2 regions of the Irregularibacter muris genome follow, and region 2 is predicted to be linked to the other one. Evidence: predicted binding sites of a transcription regulator. Region 2 holds the regulator's gene; the other holds the start of a gene.
What was found. The regulator NrdR, encoded in region 2, represses ribonucleotide reductase genes. The targets are predictions, from matches to a motif close to CACNANATNTNGTG.
Positions count from the first base shown of each region.

Region 1: NSA47_RS06955 (anaerobic ribonucleoside triphosphate reductase) is a predicted target of NrdR. The motif match lies at 5,997-6,010, and genes of this name have one in related genera.

Region 1 is NZ_JANKAS010000005.1:4,852-13,432, forward strand. Features, by position in the region: gene pdxR (MocR-like pyridoxine biosynthesis transcription factor PdxR) at 1-1,317, opposite strand, end outside; gene NSA47_RS06945 (C40 family peptidase) at 1,492-2,766, shown strand; gene nrdG (anaerobic ribonucleoside-triphosphate reductase activating protein) at 2,827-3,345, opposite strand; gene NSA47_RS06955 (anaerobic ribonucleoside triphosphate reductase) at 3,504-5,945, opposite strand; gene NSA47_RS06960 (pyridoxal-phosphate-dependent aminotransferase family protein) at 6,261-7,403, opposite strand; gene NSA47_RS06965 (ECF transporter S component) at 7,422-7,961, opposite strand; gene NSA47_RS06970 (ABC transporter ATP-binding protein) at 8,214-8,581, opposite strand, start outside.
Region 2 is NZ_JANKAS010000002.1:212,764-221,344, forward strand. Features, by position in the region: gene sigE (RNA polymerase sporulation sigma factor SigE) at 1-606, shown strand, start outside; gene sigG (RNA polymerase sporulation sigma factor SigG) at 741-1,511, shown strand; gene nrdR (transcriptional regulator NrdR) at 1,624-2,079, shown strand; gene steA (putative cytokinetic ring protein SteA) at 2,234-3,349, shown strand; gene NSA47_RS03395 (copper transporter) at 3,363-4,232, shown strand; gene NSA47_RS03400 (glycosyltransferase family 2 protein) at 4,249-4,926, shown strand; gene NSA47_RS03405 (glycosyltransferase) at 4,931-5,743, shown strand; gene NSA47_RS03410 (DUF3866 family protein) at 5,806-6,894, shown strand; gene NSA47_RS03415 (NUDIX hydrolase) at 6,896-7,423, shown strand; gene spoIIM (stage II sporulation protein M) at 7,491-8,126, shown strand; gene ald (alanine dehydrogenase) at 8,222-8,581, shown strand, end outside.

The sequences.
Region 1 (8,581 bases), on a different contig from region 2:
TTTAAGATTTCCGTAGGTAATCCTAAAATAGGAACTATTTTTATGCTCTAGAAAAAATTCTTTCCCTGGCGTTATGGCAATACCTCTTTTCATTGCCTCATAAAATAGGGCTTGGGAGTGATATCCTGGGGGAAGTTTTAGCCAAAAATAGAGAGTGCCTTGGGGTATAGTATAGGAAATTTCCTTAGGAATATATTTTTTTATTCCCTCCACAGTTTCATAAAAACCTTTTCTATAATACTCTTCCATTTTTATTAATTGCTTTCTCCAGAAACCTCTTCTGAAAATAAGATCAAAACTTCTTTGGACCAATCCCATAGTAAATAAGTCAGCACTTTGCTTTGCATCTATAATTCTTCTTTCATATTCCCTAGGACTTATTAAAAATCCTAATCGAAAGCCCGGCATAAAAATCTTGGAGAAACTTTTAATATAGATGACTCTATCTAATTCATCCAAGGCCTTTAGGGGTATTCTTTTTTTATATCCAAAATGAAAATCGCTTAGATAGTCATCTTCAATGATAATGCTATCGTGTTGCTCAGCCAACTCCAGCAGTCTTTTTCTTTTTTTTAGGGAATAGCTTATCCCAGTTGGATTATGAAAATTTGGCAGCACATAGATAAATTTTGGAAGGTATCTTTTCATTGCTTTTTCTAAATCATCCATATTCATTCCATCTGCTTCCATGGGAATTTCAATAAGTTTTGCCCCTCTCGCCTCAAATGCCTTTCTAGCACCAGGATAGGAAGGTCTTTCAATAATCACTACATCTCCTAATTCCAACAAGCCCTTGGTGACGATATCAATTCCCTGTTGAGCACCGGAAATAATATGTATTTCATGAATATTGCTTTTTATAGATAATTTTTTTAAGTATTGGGCAATAGATTCCCTTAGGGGATAATAACCCTCACTAGCCTGATAAGTAAAGGTATCTCCTCGATCTCTATCGAGTATTTCATTGATGATTTTTTTAAATTCTTCTACTTGGAAGGTTTCTGGATGGGGACTAGCGTTTGCAAAATCCCAGATAATATTATTTTCTCTTCTCCCTCCCTCCTTTAATTCTTTATCACTAGATTTTACATAGGTTCCTTTCCCTCTATGGCTAAGGACCAATTCCTCTTGTTCCAACAATTTATAGGCCTGTACAATGGTATCATTGTTTACTTCTAGTGTAGCTGCCAATTGCCTTATGGAGGGAAGTTTTTCATTGGCTTTCATCCTTCCCTGTAAAATCTCATTTTTTATTTGAAGAAATACTTGAAGATACAGAGGCTTGTTCCCTGTTTTATCTATAGTGATCTCCTTCATCTAAGCTCTCTCCTCACGGCTAATTTTTGGTATATTATTACATAATTGTTACAATACATATACACTTTACATATTTTCGACAAATTTTGCTGCTTTTTTCTTTGTTCTACCATAATAATATTATATACTATAAGAGTAAGGTTTTAATAATTTTAATAAAAAGGGGGCGTTTTTTTGACATTAAAAAGAAATGGTTTTAAAAGTGCAGTAGTGGCCTTCACTGTGGCAGGAATGCTATCTATTAGTGCAATACCTGCTTATGCAGCTCTAGGCGATAGAGTGCTAAAGAAGGGAATGACCCACGGGGATGTAAAAGTACTTCAACAGCATCTTAAAGACTTAGGGTTTTTCAGCTATAAGGATACAACTACATATTTTGGAGATATTACCCGAAATGCAGTTATGGATTTTCAAAAATCCAAAGGGTTAGCTGTAGATGGTTCTTTTGGCCCTGCATCATTTAAGGCATTGCAGACTTCTATTCAACCTACAAATCCAGGTTCCTCTAGTTCCTCTGTCTTAAATTATAGTCGTCCCTTAAGACTAGGACTTAGCGGAGCAGATGTTCATGGGTTGCAGGAAGCTCTTAAAAAGTTGGGCTACTTAAATATCGCTAATTGCACCAATTATTTTGGCACTCAAACCCAACAGGCAGTGAAATCCTTCCAAGCAGCCCAAGGACTTGCGGTAGATGGTTCCTTTGGGCCAGCTACATATAAAGCATTGGAATCTGCCCTAAAAGGTACTAACTCTAATCTAAAACCAACTCAGCCTACAAATCCGGCGGGTACTTTGACCTACAATCGTCTTTTGAAGTTAGGTATTAGTGGAACAGATGTCAATGCATTACAGGAAGCTCTTAAGAAATTAGGATATTTAAACATTGCTAATTGTACCAACTATTTCGGTGCACAAACCCAACAGGCTTTACGATCTTTTCAGCAGGCCCAAGGTATAGCTGTAGATGGGTTAGCCGGACCCCAAACAATTCAAACCATCAATAATGCCTTATCTGGTAAAGGCTCAAGCACTTCTCCCTCAACCCCTAACCGTGGCGATGAAAACAGAAGAATCCTTACCAGCGGCATCATTAACACAGCCAAGATATACCTTAATCCAAAGGTGCCCTATGTATTTGGCGGTTCTACCACAAAGGGCTTTGACTGTTCTGGCTACACACAATTTGTCTATAAACAAAATGGGATAAGCATACCTCGCACCTCTGAACTACAGGCCAATGCGGGTAGTTATGTATCCAGAGCCAATCTGCAACCGGGCGATTTAATTATTTTTAGCAATACCTATCGATCCGGTCCTAGTCACACAGGTATCTACCTAGGGGATGATCAATTTATCCATTCTAGTTCTAGTAATAATGGAATTACCATTTCAAGCTTGAATACTGCTTACTATAGGGATCATTTTTCCTATGGAAGAAGGGTGTATTAATATTTCTACATTAAATAGAATATAAAAGGGTTGTGCCCCATGGGGCACAACCCTTTTATATTACGAACTTTTCTCCATGTATTCTTTCCATAATATGGCCTTCCCTTCCCTGAGGGAAGAACGGATATCAATAATTCTTTGATTCTCTGAACCCCTAAAGGCTAACTGTAGATTTTTTTGTTTTATCTGAAAGGGCCCATCTACCAATACATCTCCACAACTTAAAAATTCCAACCAGTCTTTTCTTTGCTTCATCAACAAAAATTCAAAAGTATATCCAGTATAGATCCATATATTCAGCCCAATCCTCTTGGCAGCCTTTGCGATTTCTATACAAGCTTTAGCTTGCTCAAAGGGCTCTCCGCCGGAAAAGGTAATTCCTCGATGAATTCCTCTAGATTGAATCTCCTGAATAATGTCCTTGCAATCTGCCTCAAAGCCTTCCATGGGATGATGGGTTTGGGGGTTATGGCACTGAGGACAATGATGGGGACAGCCCTGGGTCCAAACCACCATACGCAAGCCCGGACCGTCTACAATGGAATTCATTTGAACCTTACTGGCCAATCTGATTTTCACACGCTCACCTTCTTGTCACTATATTCAACAAATAGTTTGCACATTTTTACAAAATAGGTACCCTACCGTGTATAATCATTAATTTAATTTGCCTTTCACTTTCGTACAGTCTGCGTAAAGTTTATGATTATACACTTTTGCTTGTTTGCCATTTTAAATTATTTCATACCATGTTTCACCCGGTCCAGAACCTCTGCTTTTTTAGCATCATTAAAACGGGTTTGATAATCCCCTACTAAGTATCCTGTTATTCTTCTAATTCTCTCAAAGGGAATGCCCTGACTTCCTTCTTTTCTGCCACATTTTGGACATTCTTCAAAAATAATGCCATTATATCCACATACAGGATCCCTATCTAGGGGATGATTGATAGATCCATATCCTATGCCTGAATCAGCCATTAGGCGTACTACATCTTCAAAGGCCTCTATATTCATAGAGGGATCTCCATCTAATTCTATGTAGCTAATATGTCCGGCATTGGTAAGAGCATGATAAGGAGCTTCCTTGGAGATTTTATCAAAGGCTGTAATAGAATAATACACAGGAATATGAAAAGAGTTGGTATAATATTCTCGATCAGTAACTCCTTCTATAGATCCAAATTCCTTCCTATCCAGTTTTACAAATCTTCCTGATAATCCCTCGGCCGGGGTTGCAATTAAGGTGAAATTCAAGCCATATTGTTGAGAATAGTCTTCCATCTTGTTTCTTAGGTAACCAATAAGCTTTATTCCTAACTCTTGGGCCTCTTGGCTTTCTCCATGATGACTACCTACAAGGGCCTTTAAAAACTCTGCTAAGCCAATAAAGCCCATACTTAAGGTACCGTGTTTAATGACCTCATCTAAGGTGTCCTCCCATTGCAAGTCCTCGCTGCCTTTCCATATACCTTGCCCCATTAAAAAGGGGAAATTCTTTACCTTTTTGGCTCTTTGTATTTCAAAACGTTCCAATAATTGTTCTGCTATAAGATCTATTGTAGGCTCCATCTGGGGGCTTAAAAGGTCTACTATTTCTTGATATATATTTTCCCTCTGGACACCAGAGGATACTAAGGCTTTTTTCCATAGTCCATGGATAGTCTTTTTAAGATCCTCCTCTTGATTTATCTTTAATGCGATCTTAGGTAAATTTAAAGAGGTAAAGCTTAAATTTCCTCTCCCATAGGTAATTTCATTGTTGGCATCATACTTATTGCCAATTACCCGGGTTCTACATCCCATATAGGTGACCTCAGTTTCTGGTCTTCCTTCTTTATAATATTGAAGGTTGAAGGGGGCATCTAGAAAACTAAAATTAGGAAATAATCTTTTAGCACTTACCCTACAGGCTAGCTTAAATAGGTCATAGTTCTTATCTTGCGAATTAAAGGATACTCCTTTTTTTACCTTAAATATACTGATGGGGAAAATAGCTGTTTCTCCATTACCTAAACCCCTTTCGGTTGCTAAAAGAAAGTTTTCGGTAACCATCCTCCCCTCAGGACTTGTATCGGTGCCTAGGTTTACACTACTAAAGGGTACCTGGGCTCCCGCTCTAGAGTGCATGGTATTTAAATTATGTATAAAGGCTTCCATTGCCTGATAGGTCTGTTCCTTTGTTTCTTCAAAAGCCTGTCTATGGGAGGTTTTTTGTACTCTTTTCCATAGATTTTCATCTATTCTATCCCCAAGTTCTTCCTTAGCTCTTATATATTCTTCTTTTAAATAAGTCTCTTCTATTTCCAGTTTTGGTGTAGTATGGGTTTCCTTTATGGTTTTATGGATAATGGTTTTTGCCCAGTTCTTTCCCTCTTGACTTCCTAAGCAAAAATCTAATCCTTTCCCTAGATTCTCTATATAATTTCTTATAAAACTCTTTGCTACGTAGTGTCCTAGGGCATAGTCAAAGTTGGGTATGGACTGACCACCGTGTTGGTCATTTTGATTTGCCTGGATGGCAATGGCTGCTAAGGCAGCGGCTGTAGTGATATTGCTGGGTTTCCTCAGAAAACCATGTCCTGTAGAAAAACCATTTTTGAATAGTCTTTCTATATCAATCTGGCAACAGGTTAAGGTGCCCATGGGTGCAAAATCCATATCATGGATGTGGATATCCCCTTGTTCATGGGCCCTTTCAAAAACTGGATTCATCATTTCCATCTTACAAAATTCCTTTGATACTGTGGATCCATAAAGTAGCATAGTGCCCATGGCAGTATTCCCGTTCACATTGGCATTTTCTCTTTTGGTGTCATTTTCCTTTGCATCATCTATTGTAATCCCTCTTATGGTTTTCATTATTCTGGTGTTTTGATCCCTGATGCGGTTCCTCTCATTGCGATAAAGTATGTAGGCCTTGGCAGTCATGGCATGCCCTGACTCAATAAGTACCTTTTCTACAACATCCTGTATTTCCTCTACCGTGGGCATTTTTCCTATGTATTTTTTACTTAAATAACCTGTAACCTCATCGGCCAATCTTTCCGCTATATCATAATCCAAATGAGACCCTTGGTTGTGAGCAACTGATTCTGCTGCCCTAAATATTGCTCTAGTAATTTTATCCTTGTTAAAAAATATTACTCTACCATCCCTTTTTTTAATCTCTTTAATCACAACGATCTCCCTTTCCTCGCAGCCTATATTGTGCTTTTATCTTATTAGTCACACAATATATAGTATCGGATTTCCACTCTGACTATTCTACCATAAAAATGTTTTTCTTTCCAAAGCCAAAAAATCATATTATAATGATCTTTTATATTTTCTCGTTGGGATAACTACTATTTTCTTTATTTCCCTTAATAATCTAAAAATATAAATACAGAATGATCATAAAGAATAACAATGCTCTAAGGAAAAGCAACGGAGGGCATAGAAAAAAGCACCTATAAGGTGCCTTATTTGTTTAGATAATCCTTATGGAATTTATCATTGTACATTATATACCTCTTGAAAATGCTTATGGAGATATCCTTTTACTGGAACATTTAATTCTTTCAACACGGTATCCAATGCCTTTAGGGTTAAATACAGCTTTTCTTCATAACAGTTTTCCCCCATGTGTCCTATACGCATGACTTTACCATTTAAATCTCCCAGGGATCCTGCAATCATAATCCTATGTTCCTCTAGCATTTTCTTATTGATTTCTTCAAAGGTAGTTTCCTCAGGGACCATCATTGCTGTTACCGTATTAGAAAAACTCTCCTTTGGATATAACTCTAAGCCGACTTCAATAATACTTTTCCTCACTGCTTCAGCAATATTTTTATGTCTTTGGAATATGCCTTTATCCTCAAGAATTCTCTCCACCGCTTTATCTAGGGCATATAAATCGCTAACAGGTTGAGTATAGGGAAACCATTTTTCCTCATACCAGTTTTTCCAGCTAGATAAATTGGTATAAAAGCCCACTATAGAGTGCTTTCTTTTTGAAATTTTATCCCAAGCTCTCTCACTTACACTTAGGATGGTTAGTCCTGGAGGTGCGGATAGACATTTCTGAGAGCCTCCTAAAAGAATGTCTACTTTCCACTGATCCGTATGTATTGCTTCTCCTCCCATAGAGGATACTGCATCTACTATACTGATTATGCCCTGATCATGGAGTAAAGGACAGATTTTGTCTATTGGATTGGTGATACCAGAAGGGGTTTCACAGTGAACTAAAGTGGCAATTTTAAAAGGTCCATTTTTTTGTATAAAATTTTCTAATTCCGCCTTATTGATGCCCTTTCTGTAATCAGCCTTAAAATAGGTAACTTGGCCTCCATAGATTTTTGCAAAATCTCCAAAGCCATTGCCAAAAATACCATTGTCTATACATAGAACCTTGTCTCCTGGTTCAATTAAAGATGCACATGCAGCTTCTAATCCTAGAATGCCTTCACCATTGAGTACCAATACTTGGTTTTGCGTATGGAGTAGTTTCTGCAATTTTCCACACAGATCATAATAGAATTCATAAAATTGCAAATCTAAATCTGGATTGATAATGGGCTTTCCCATAGCCGCCCTTACCTCTTCATGGACATAGGTAGGGCCTGGTGTCATAATCATCATTTCTTTCATGTTTTTTCCTCCCTTATCTCAATAAAGTTTTAACTTTTTCAGTGTGGCAATTAAAGGTAATCCTATGACTGCCCCTACAAGAATTTGTATGGCATTGCCAGGTATAGAGGTCACAGGTACACTCCAATTACCATATAGTATACCTTCGGTAGCATAGTATCCTGCAATCATCCAGATTCCCCCTAAAATGATTCCAATAATATTCCACCCAAGCTCCCTAGACTTTTCTCCCTTAGTATAGGCAATGCTCCCTATGATATATCCCATGACTCCCCTTACAATAAAGGTAAAGGGTGCCCAAGCTGCCCAGCCTGAAAATATATCAAATATAGCCATCCCAAAAGCTCCTGCTATAGCTCCTTTTTTCTTTCCATAAAGAATGGATGAAACAATGAGAGCACCGGTGCCTAGGTGTATCAGTCCTCCATTAATGGATATAGGTAGACGAATATTGATAAATGCAGTTGCCACAAATACTATGGCGATTAATAAAGAAGTAATGACTAAATCCTTGGTATTGTACTTTTTATTTTCTACTAGTTGATTTGTACTATTCATATCGATATCCCCCTTTGTGTAGGTCAATTGTTTTCTGTTCTTGAATATCCTCTGCAATACTCCATGACTCTCACTAGACATCCCACTGCCTTTATGTCCTTGCATCCATCTATTCTTTATTGTAATATTATCTTTTTTTCTCTACAATCATTTGCCCGTACAATTTTTATATTTTCCTAAAGTGTATGGTTACACACAAAAAAGAAAAGCAATAAACTTATAAGTTTATTGCTCTATGGACTACATATCCTTTTAGGATGAAAACAACATTTCATCAGTAAGCATTGCCTCTGGTTGGCTTTGTTGGAAATAGCTTAGGAGTTTTGGTATGGTTAAATTCTTTTTTTCCTCTCCCTTGCAATCTAGTATTACTTTCCCTCTATGGAGCATAATAATGCGATCTCCCATTTCAATAGCATGTTTTAAGTTGTGGGTAACCATTAAAGTTGTCATCTGTTTTTTCTTGACTATCTTTTCTGTTAAGGCAGATATTACTTCAGAGGTTTTAGGATCTAGAGCTGCCGTGTGTTCATCTAATAATAAAATTTCAGGACTGGTCATGGTAGACATAATTAGTGCTAAAGATTGTCTTTGTCCTCCTGAAAGTAGTCCTACCTTAG
Region 2 (8,581 bases):
CTGGATGAGGAACAATATCTTATTGCTCATTTAAAAAAGAAAAATAATAATGGATCAATAAAAACAATCCTAATTGAAAGAAATCTAAGGCTAGTGGTTTACATTGCACGGAAATTTGAAAATACTGGAATAGGTGTTGAAGATTTAATTTCAATAGGAACTATAGGGCTTATTAAGGCAGTAAACACCTTTGATCCTGATAAAAATATAAAATTAGCCACATATGCATCGAGATGTATTGAAAATGAAATACTTATGTTTTTACGTAGGAATAATAAGATACGTCTAGAGATATCCTTTGATGAACCTCTAAACATAGATTGGGATGGAAATGAACTTCTCCTTTCTGATATTTTAGGTACAGAAAATGATATTATTCATAAATGCCTAGAGGAAGAAGTCGATAAAGAATTACTTCAAATTGCCATGAATAAACTAAGTGAAAGAGAAAAAAGAATCATGGAATTACGCTTTGGACTAATGGATGGTGTTGAAAAGACTCAAAAAGAAGTTGCAGATATGCTGGGTATTTCCCAGTCCTATATATCTAGATTGGAAAAAAGAATTATTAAAAGACTGAAAAAAGAAATAAGCAGAATGATATAGACACCCATTAAACCTTCTATAATATTATAGAAGGTTTTTTATTGAATAAATTACCATATAAAAATTGAATAATTACATTCCTAGGGGCAATAATCTAGATATTAAAGGTGAAGAGAAAGGAATGACAAAATACCGTGACAAATAAAGTTGAAATATGTGGAGTAAACACTTCAAAACTGCCTGTGTTAACAAATAAAGAAATGAGAAAATTATTTGATCAAATACATCAGGGAGATTATAAAGCACGAGAAACCTTTGTGCAAGGAAATTTGAGATTAGTTTTAAGTGTAATTCAAAGATTTAATAATAGAGGAGAAAATTTGGATGACCTATTTCAAGTAGGTTGTATAGGTCTTATAAAAGCAATAGATAATTTTGATTTAAGTCAAAATGTAAGATTTTCTACTTACGCTGTACCTATGATTATAGGGGAAATTAGAAGGTATTTGAGAGATAATAATCCTATTAGAGTGAGTAGGTCCTTAAGAGATATAGCCTATAAAGCACTACAAGTTAGAGACCAGTTGATTAATAAAAACAACAAAGAACCCACGCTAACTGAAATTTCCAAAGAATTGGGAATGTCTCAGGAAGAAGTAGTCTTTGCTCTAGATGCCATACAAGATCCTATCTCATTATTTGAACCAATATACCATGATAGTGGAGATGCCATTTTTGTTATGGATCAAGTAAGTGATGAAAAAAGTCAGGATGAAATATGGTTAGAAAATATAGCCCTACAAGAAGCTATGCAAAGATTAAATCATAGGGAGAAATTAATACTAAATTTAAGGTTTTTTGAAGGAAAAACCCAGATGGAAGTTGCAAAAGAAATAGGTATCTCCCAGGCACAAGTTTCTCGGCTGGAAAAGACCGCCTTAGGTCAGATGAGAAAACATATTTAATGGACGTGAGATTACTCATAATGATGTGAAACAGAGGGGTTTGAGAAGAATGGACAATTCTAAATAGGTATTGTATAATGAGTCCAGAAGGAAATTCAAGGAGGAATTCATTGTGAAATGTCCATTCTGTAATTCAATTGAAAGTAAGGTAGTTGACTCAAGACCCACAGAAGATGGAAGTGTTATACGAAGACGAAGAGAATGTATACAATGTCTTAAACGGTTTACCACCTATGAAAAAATAGAGGACATACCTTTAATGGTTATCAAAAAAAATGGTCATAGAGAACCTTACAATCAGAATAAAATAATGAACGGAGCCTTAAAGGCCTGTGAGAAAAGGCCAGTATCCCTTGGACAACTAGAGAAAATTGTGGAAAGAATTGAAAAAAGATTATATAATACCATGGAAAAGGAAATATCTAGTAACTATATTGGGGAACAATTGATGATGGAGCTTAAGGAGCTAGATGAAGTAGCTTATGTAAGATTTGCTTCAGTATACCGACAATTTAAGGATATCAATACCTTTATGGAAGAATTGAATATATTGTTAAAGGAAAAATAAAACCTCATAGGACGGTTGTCTTATAAGGTTTTATTATTTGATCGTAATGATCATTGTTATAAAAAAGGTTGGTTGTGTTACAATATATAAAATAGGCTTTCATAGTAAAATATTGAAAACTCTTGAATAAAGTATTCTGTGGAGGGGTTTATTGGTGAAAGGTATAGCAAGAGTAGATAAAAAGACTAAAGATTTGGCAAAAAGAATAAGGCCAGGAGAGATTGCTATTATCAAGCATAGGGATATTGATGAAGTTGCGGCAGAATCCTTAGTTAATGCCAAAGTGAAACTTGTCATAAATTTGGATAAATCCATCAGCGGTAAATATCCAAACCTTGGTCCTAAAACTTTAATAGGGTCTAATATCGCAATTATTGATGAAGCTAGCAAGGACCTTATGGAGAAAATTAATGAAGGAGAAGAAGTAGAAGTTATAGAAAATAAAATATTTAAAAGTGGAGAGCTCATAGGAGAAGGGAGATGGCTTACTAAGGAGGATGTTCAACAACAAACCGAGGAAGCCAAGAAAAATATCGCCCATGAATTGGATAAATTCATTGAAAATACGTTAGAATATGCAAAAAAAGAGAAGGATATTATTTTAAATGGAATTTCTATTCCCAATATGAAAACTCAGATAAAGGATAGACATGTTGTTGTGGTTGTGCGGGGGCAGAACTATAAAGAGGATCTAAGTATTTTACAATCCTATATCAGGGAAGAGAAACCAGTTTTAATTGGAGTAGATGGGGGAGCAGATGCACTGATAGAATTTGGACATAAACCCCATATTATTGTAGGAGATATGGATAGTGTCAGTGATGAGGCACTTAAAATTTGCGATGAAATTGTTGTACATGCATATCCTGATGGTAGAGCTCCTGGTATGGAAAGAATAAATAAATTAAATCTGGAAGCTAAAGTAATACCTGCCCCTGGGACAAGTGAGGATATTGCTATGCTGATTGCCTATGAAAAGGGTGGAGATTTAATTGTTGCATTAGGAAGCCATTCCAATATGATTGACTTTTTGGAAAAGGGAAGAAAAGGTATGGCTAGTACTTTTCTAGTGCGTTTAAAGATTGGATCTAAATTGATTGATGCTAAGGGTGTTAATAAGTTATATCATACAGGAGTGAAAATAAAATACATATTTGCTTTAGTTTTATCAGCTTTATTGCCAATTATTATTATCTCAATGTATTCACCCATTATTCAATATTTGTTAAAATTGTTTCAGATGCGATTGAAAATTTTATTTGATTTTTAAGGGAGAGAATATCATGTTAAACATTAGATATCTAATCGTTTCATTAGCAGCCGTATTTCTTGCTTTGGGAATAGGTATTTTTATAGGATTCATGTTTGATGGGCAAGAGATATTTATTAATCAACAGGAGACATTAGTTCGTCAGCTAGAATCTAAATTTGGTGAAATTAGAGAAGAAAAAGAAGTCTTGGAAGAAGAAATTGAATTACAAAGAAAACAACTTAAAAACTATGAGGAATATAGTGAAAATACTTTACCCCTTTTAATTAATACCAAACTACAGGATACCAATATTGCAATCATCGAAACAAATGATGATTACATTTATAATGGAATCATTTCGCCTATAGAAAAGGCACAAGGGAATATAACTTCCATTACATATGTTAAAAAAGACTTTTTACTAGAGGATTCTAAGATGTTAGAAGAAGTATATGATTATTTTGTGAATAAAAAAGGCATAAGTATTGATAAGAATAATTTTATACAATACTTATCAGATGAATTAGCCAGAGCAATATTAGATCAGGATGAAGAAATCTTACAATATTTAAAAGAAAAAGAAATCATTGAAATTAAAGGTGATTATAGTAGTACCATAGATTATTTTATTATTGCGGGTGGAAGCGCTTCGGAAAAAACAAAAACCATTGAAAAAATAGATATTCCTTTTATTAAAAAAGCAAAGCAATACAATATCCCTATAGTAGGGATAGAGCAGAGCAATGTCAGATATTCTTATATGGATGCCTATAGAAAGGAAAAGATTTCTACAATTGATAATGTAGATACTATTATAGGTCAATATTCTTTAATCCAGGTAATGCAGGGACAAGAGGGTAATTTTGGCTTTAAAACTTCAGCAGATAGACTTATACCATAAAAAGCGAGGTAGAACAATGATAAAAAAAACGGTGACCATTCTAATTCCTGCATTTAATGAGGAGGAGCGAATTGGTAATACATTAAAACCATTGTTAAATAGCAAATGGATAGACGAAATCATTATTATAGACGATGGTTCTAGTGACTATACAGCTAAAAAAGCGAGAGAATATAATGTCATTGTGAGTAGATTAGAAAAAAACATGGGAAAAGGATGGGCTTTACAGCATGGCATTAAGCAAGCTACCGGTGATATTATAGGATTTTTAGACGCTGATGTAGAAGAAAGTTCAATAGAAATTGAAAAGCTTATTAAACCAGTTGCTAAGGGGGAGTGTGATGTTACCATTGCACAGTTTCCTTCTGCCAAGAAAAAAGGTGGTTTTGGGTTAGTAAAAAACCTTGCAAAATGGGGGATTTATTACTATACCAAAAAATCCATTACGTCATCCTTATCAGGACAAAGAGTATTTAATCGAGAGGTATTGGAAAAGATAAAACTTCCCGAGGGAGGGTATGGCGTAGAAGTGGAAATGACCATAGACATACTTAATCAGGGATATAAAATTTTGGAAGTTCCAGTTCAAATGAAACATGCTGAAACAGGCAGGGACTTAAAAGGATTTCTTCATAGGGGGAAGCAATTTTTACATATTTTTTTAGCCTTATTAAGGTATTCCCAAAAGAGGTGATAAGATGTTAATTCATTTTTTTATAATTATTATAACAGTATTAAATGCAATTGTTATGACCCATTTAATCTATAATATGTTAGGAAATTCTAGGGCTAAGGGAAAAAACTATCGTGGAGAGGAAATTCCTGTTGGCATGGGGATGGTGTTTTCTTTATCCCTCTTCATCCCTTTTATTCTTTATAATTTATATTTTCAATGGGGAGAGACACTTCACATTTTTATTTTAGGTATTATAGGTATGTCCTTTATAGGCATTATTGATGATTTATTAGGAAGTCGGGACACTACAGGATTGAAGGGACATATCGGGAAACTTTTTCATATGCAGCTAACTACAGGTGGGCTTAAAGCCCTAATGGGTGGGATAATATCTATATATGTGACGAGTTCATTTTCCAATAATATTTTCATTATACTTCTTAATGCCCTTATCCTATCACTATTTACCAATCTAATAAACTTATTGGATCTTAGACCTGGGCGAGCGATAAAGGGATATCTATTTTATTCCCTAATCCTTTTGGGCCTATTTTATAATCAGGAAACTGTGTATTTACTTATTATTTCATCTATACCAGTAATCATTTATTTCCCTAAGGATTTAAAAGCAAAGGCCATGATGGGGGATGTTGGATCTAATGCTCTTGGGTTTATATTAGGATTTTGTACAATCCTATATTTTACCAATATCCTCAAGCTAATCATCTTATTTTTACTAATTTGTATACATATCTATGCAGAAAAATCATCGATTACAAAATTAATTGAAAGAAACCCTATATTACATTTTATAGATCAGTTAGGAAGAGGATAAAAGACATTAATTTATGTAAAAATTAAGATAAAAATATTTTTTAGGAATGAGGTAGGAATTATATGCTGGATAGAGAAATAGGTACGGTAATAGAAATATTATTTGAGGATGAAGATTTTCAGGAACTGATTGTATCTATAGGGGAATTCAATGCTAAGGCAATGAATTATATTTCCCTTTCAGGAAAATGTAACATAGGCAATAAAGTATTGCTAAACACCACAGCTGTAAGATTGCAATTGGGAACAGGAGGATACCATTTTGTTATTGCCAATCTAGATAAGGGTGAAGATATACAAAAAAAGACAGGTCATATTATGAAAATGAGATATACACCTCTGCAATTGGTCACTCCAACCATGGAAGAACAAGATAGTCCATATCATGAGGCCATAAATTCTTTTCATTCTTTAGAAGGCATACCCGTCATTGTAGGTTCTTTACACAGTATGCTGGCACCAGCAATAACCATGATAAAATACCATAATCCTAAAATTAAAATAACATATATCATGTCTGATGGTGCAAGTTTACCCATGACCATGAGTAAGACGGTAAAAAGTCTAAAAAGTAAAAACCTTATTGATTCTACGATAACTTATGGACATGCTTTTGGTGGAGATTATGAGGCTGTAAATGTATATACTGCCCTAATAGGCGCTAAGGAAGTAACCCATTGTGATATTGCAATTGTTACAATGGGACCTGGTATAGTAGGGACAGGTACAAAATATGGCTTTACAGGGGTAGAACAAGGAAATATTATTGATGCGATAAATACTTTGCAAGGCTTTCCTATAGCCATTCCTAGAATAAGCTTTGCCGATCGAAGATCTCGCCACTGTGGATTGAGCCATCATTCAATTACCACCCTTACTCATATTGTGAATAGTTCATGCCTTGTGGCTTTTCCAGAAATAAAAGACAATGAGAAAATGGGAATAATTGAAGAACAAATAAAAAACAATAGGATAGCAGAATTACATTCCATTCAGTTTAAGAATGTTGATCATTTAGAAAGAGTATTGCTAGAAAATGAAATAAAAGTCTCGACTATGGGGAGAAACTATATGCAAGACCCAGAATTTTTTAATAGTGCAGCTGCTGCAGGCTTAATCGCCCTAGAAAAATTAAATACAAAGGGGAAGTAATATGAAGTATTATGAAAAAACCATTCATAGTGAGGAAATATTTGAAGGAAAAATAATCAATGTAAGACTTGATGATGTATTACTTGTAAATGGAAAAACATCAAAACGTGAGATTGTACACCACAATGGCGGGGTGGCAATATTGCCCATGCTTACAGAAAATAAAATATTTCTTGTCCGACAGTTCAGAAAGCCCATTGAAAGTGAACTTATTGAATTACCAGCAGGCAAACTAGAAAATAATGAAGATCCAGTAAAATGTGCTCTAAGAGAATTAGAAGAAGAAATTGGGTATAAAGCCGGCAAGATAGAGAAAATAAGCTCTATATATACTTCACCAGGTTTTGCAGATGAAATCATTCATATTTTTGTTGCCAGTGAATTGAGTAAGACAACAATCAATAGAGACGAGGATGAATTTATGGATATTCTAGAATTAGATATCAAGGAGGCTGTTAAAATGATTCACGATGGACGAATAGTCGATGCAAAAACCATTGTGGGTATATTATCCTATATATCAAAATAATAAACTTCTCTAATCATATTCCCCCCTTTCTTTGCATATTTTTAAAACATAGGAAGGGGGTTTTATTTTGAAAAAGTTAAAAGCTATTATTGAAAAGCATATACGTGCTCATATTCCTATTTATTTTATTTCTATTTTAATTTTCACCATAGGAATTGTTGCAGGGACCTACACTGTGAAAGCTCTACCGGATCCACAAAAAGTAGAATTAATACAATATTTGAAGGGTTTTTTTCAATTATTGAAAAATGAGGATATTGATAATTATCAGTTACTATTTCAATCTATTTTCAATAATCTAAAATTATTTCTACCTATATGGTTGATCGGCTTAACATTAATCGGGACACCGATAATTTTATTAATTTTGGGTTTTAGGGGCTTTATATTAGGATTTACTTTGGGCTTTCTTATTGATGAATTATCATTAAAGGGAGTAATGTTTATCCTATTGACCATCATTCCCCAAAACCTATTTCATATTCCAGGGCTCATTGGTATTGGAGTATTTGCTATTAGTTTTTCCAATTTTATCTTTAAAAATAAAATTAAAAAGCAACCAATTCATAATTTAAAAAGCCAGATCTGGACCTATACCATTATTATGCTGTCTATAGCTCTCTTGTTAGTAATAGGAAGTTTAGTGGAGGCTTATATTACGCCAATATTCATGAAAATATTATCACCTAATCTAATATTATGACAGTAATGATGAAAGATATTTTCAGAATGATTGATTATAAAATATGAAAAGGGTATAATAACAATATTAAATTTGTGTAGCAGGGAGCGAAGTCGATGATTATTGGAGTACCTAAAGAAATCAAAACAAATGAAAATCGAGTAGGAATTACACCGGCAGGAGTGGAGTCATTTTTAAATTTTGGACATGAAGTATACATTGAAAAGTCTGCGGGTTTGGGTAGTGGATTTACCGATGAAGAATATATAAAAGCTGGAGCAAAAATTCTAGAGAATAACGTAGAAGTATTTGAAATTGCAGATATGATTTTGAAAGTGAAACAACCCTTAGAAGTTGAATATAACCTTTTTAAAGAAGGACAAATACTATTTACATATCTTCATTTAGCACCAGAACCAGAATTAACAAAAGTACTCTTGGAGAAGAAAATTATAGGGATAGCTTATGAAACAGTC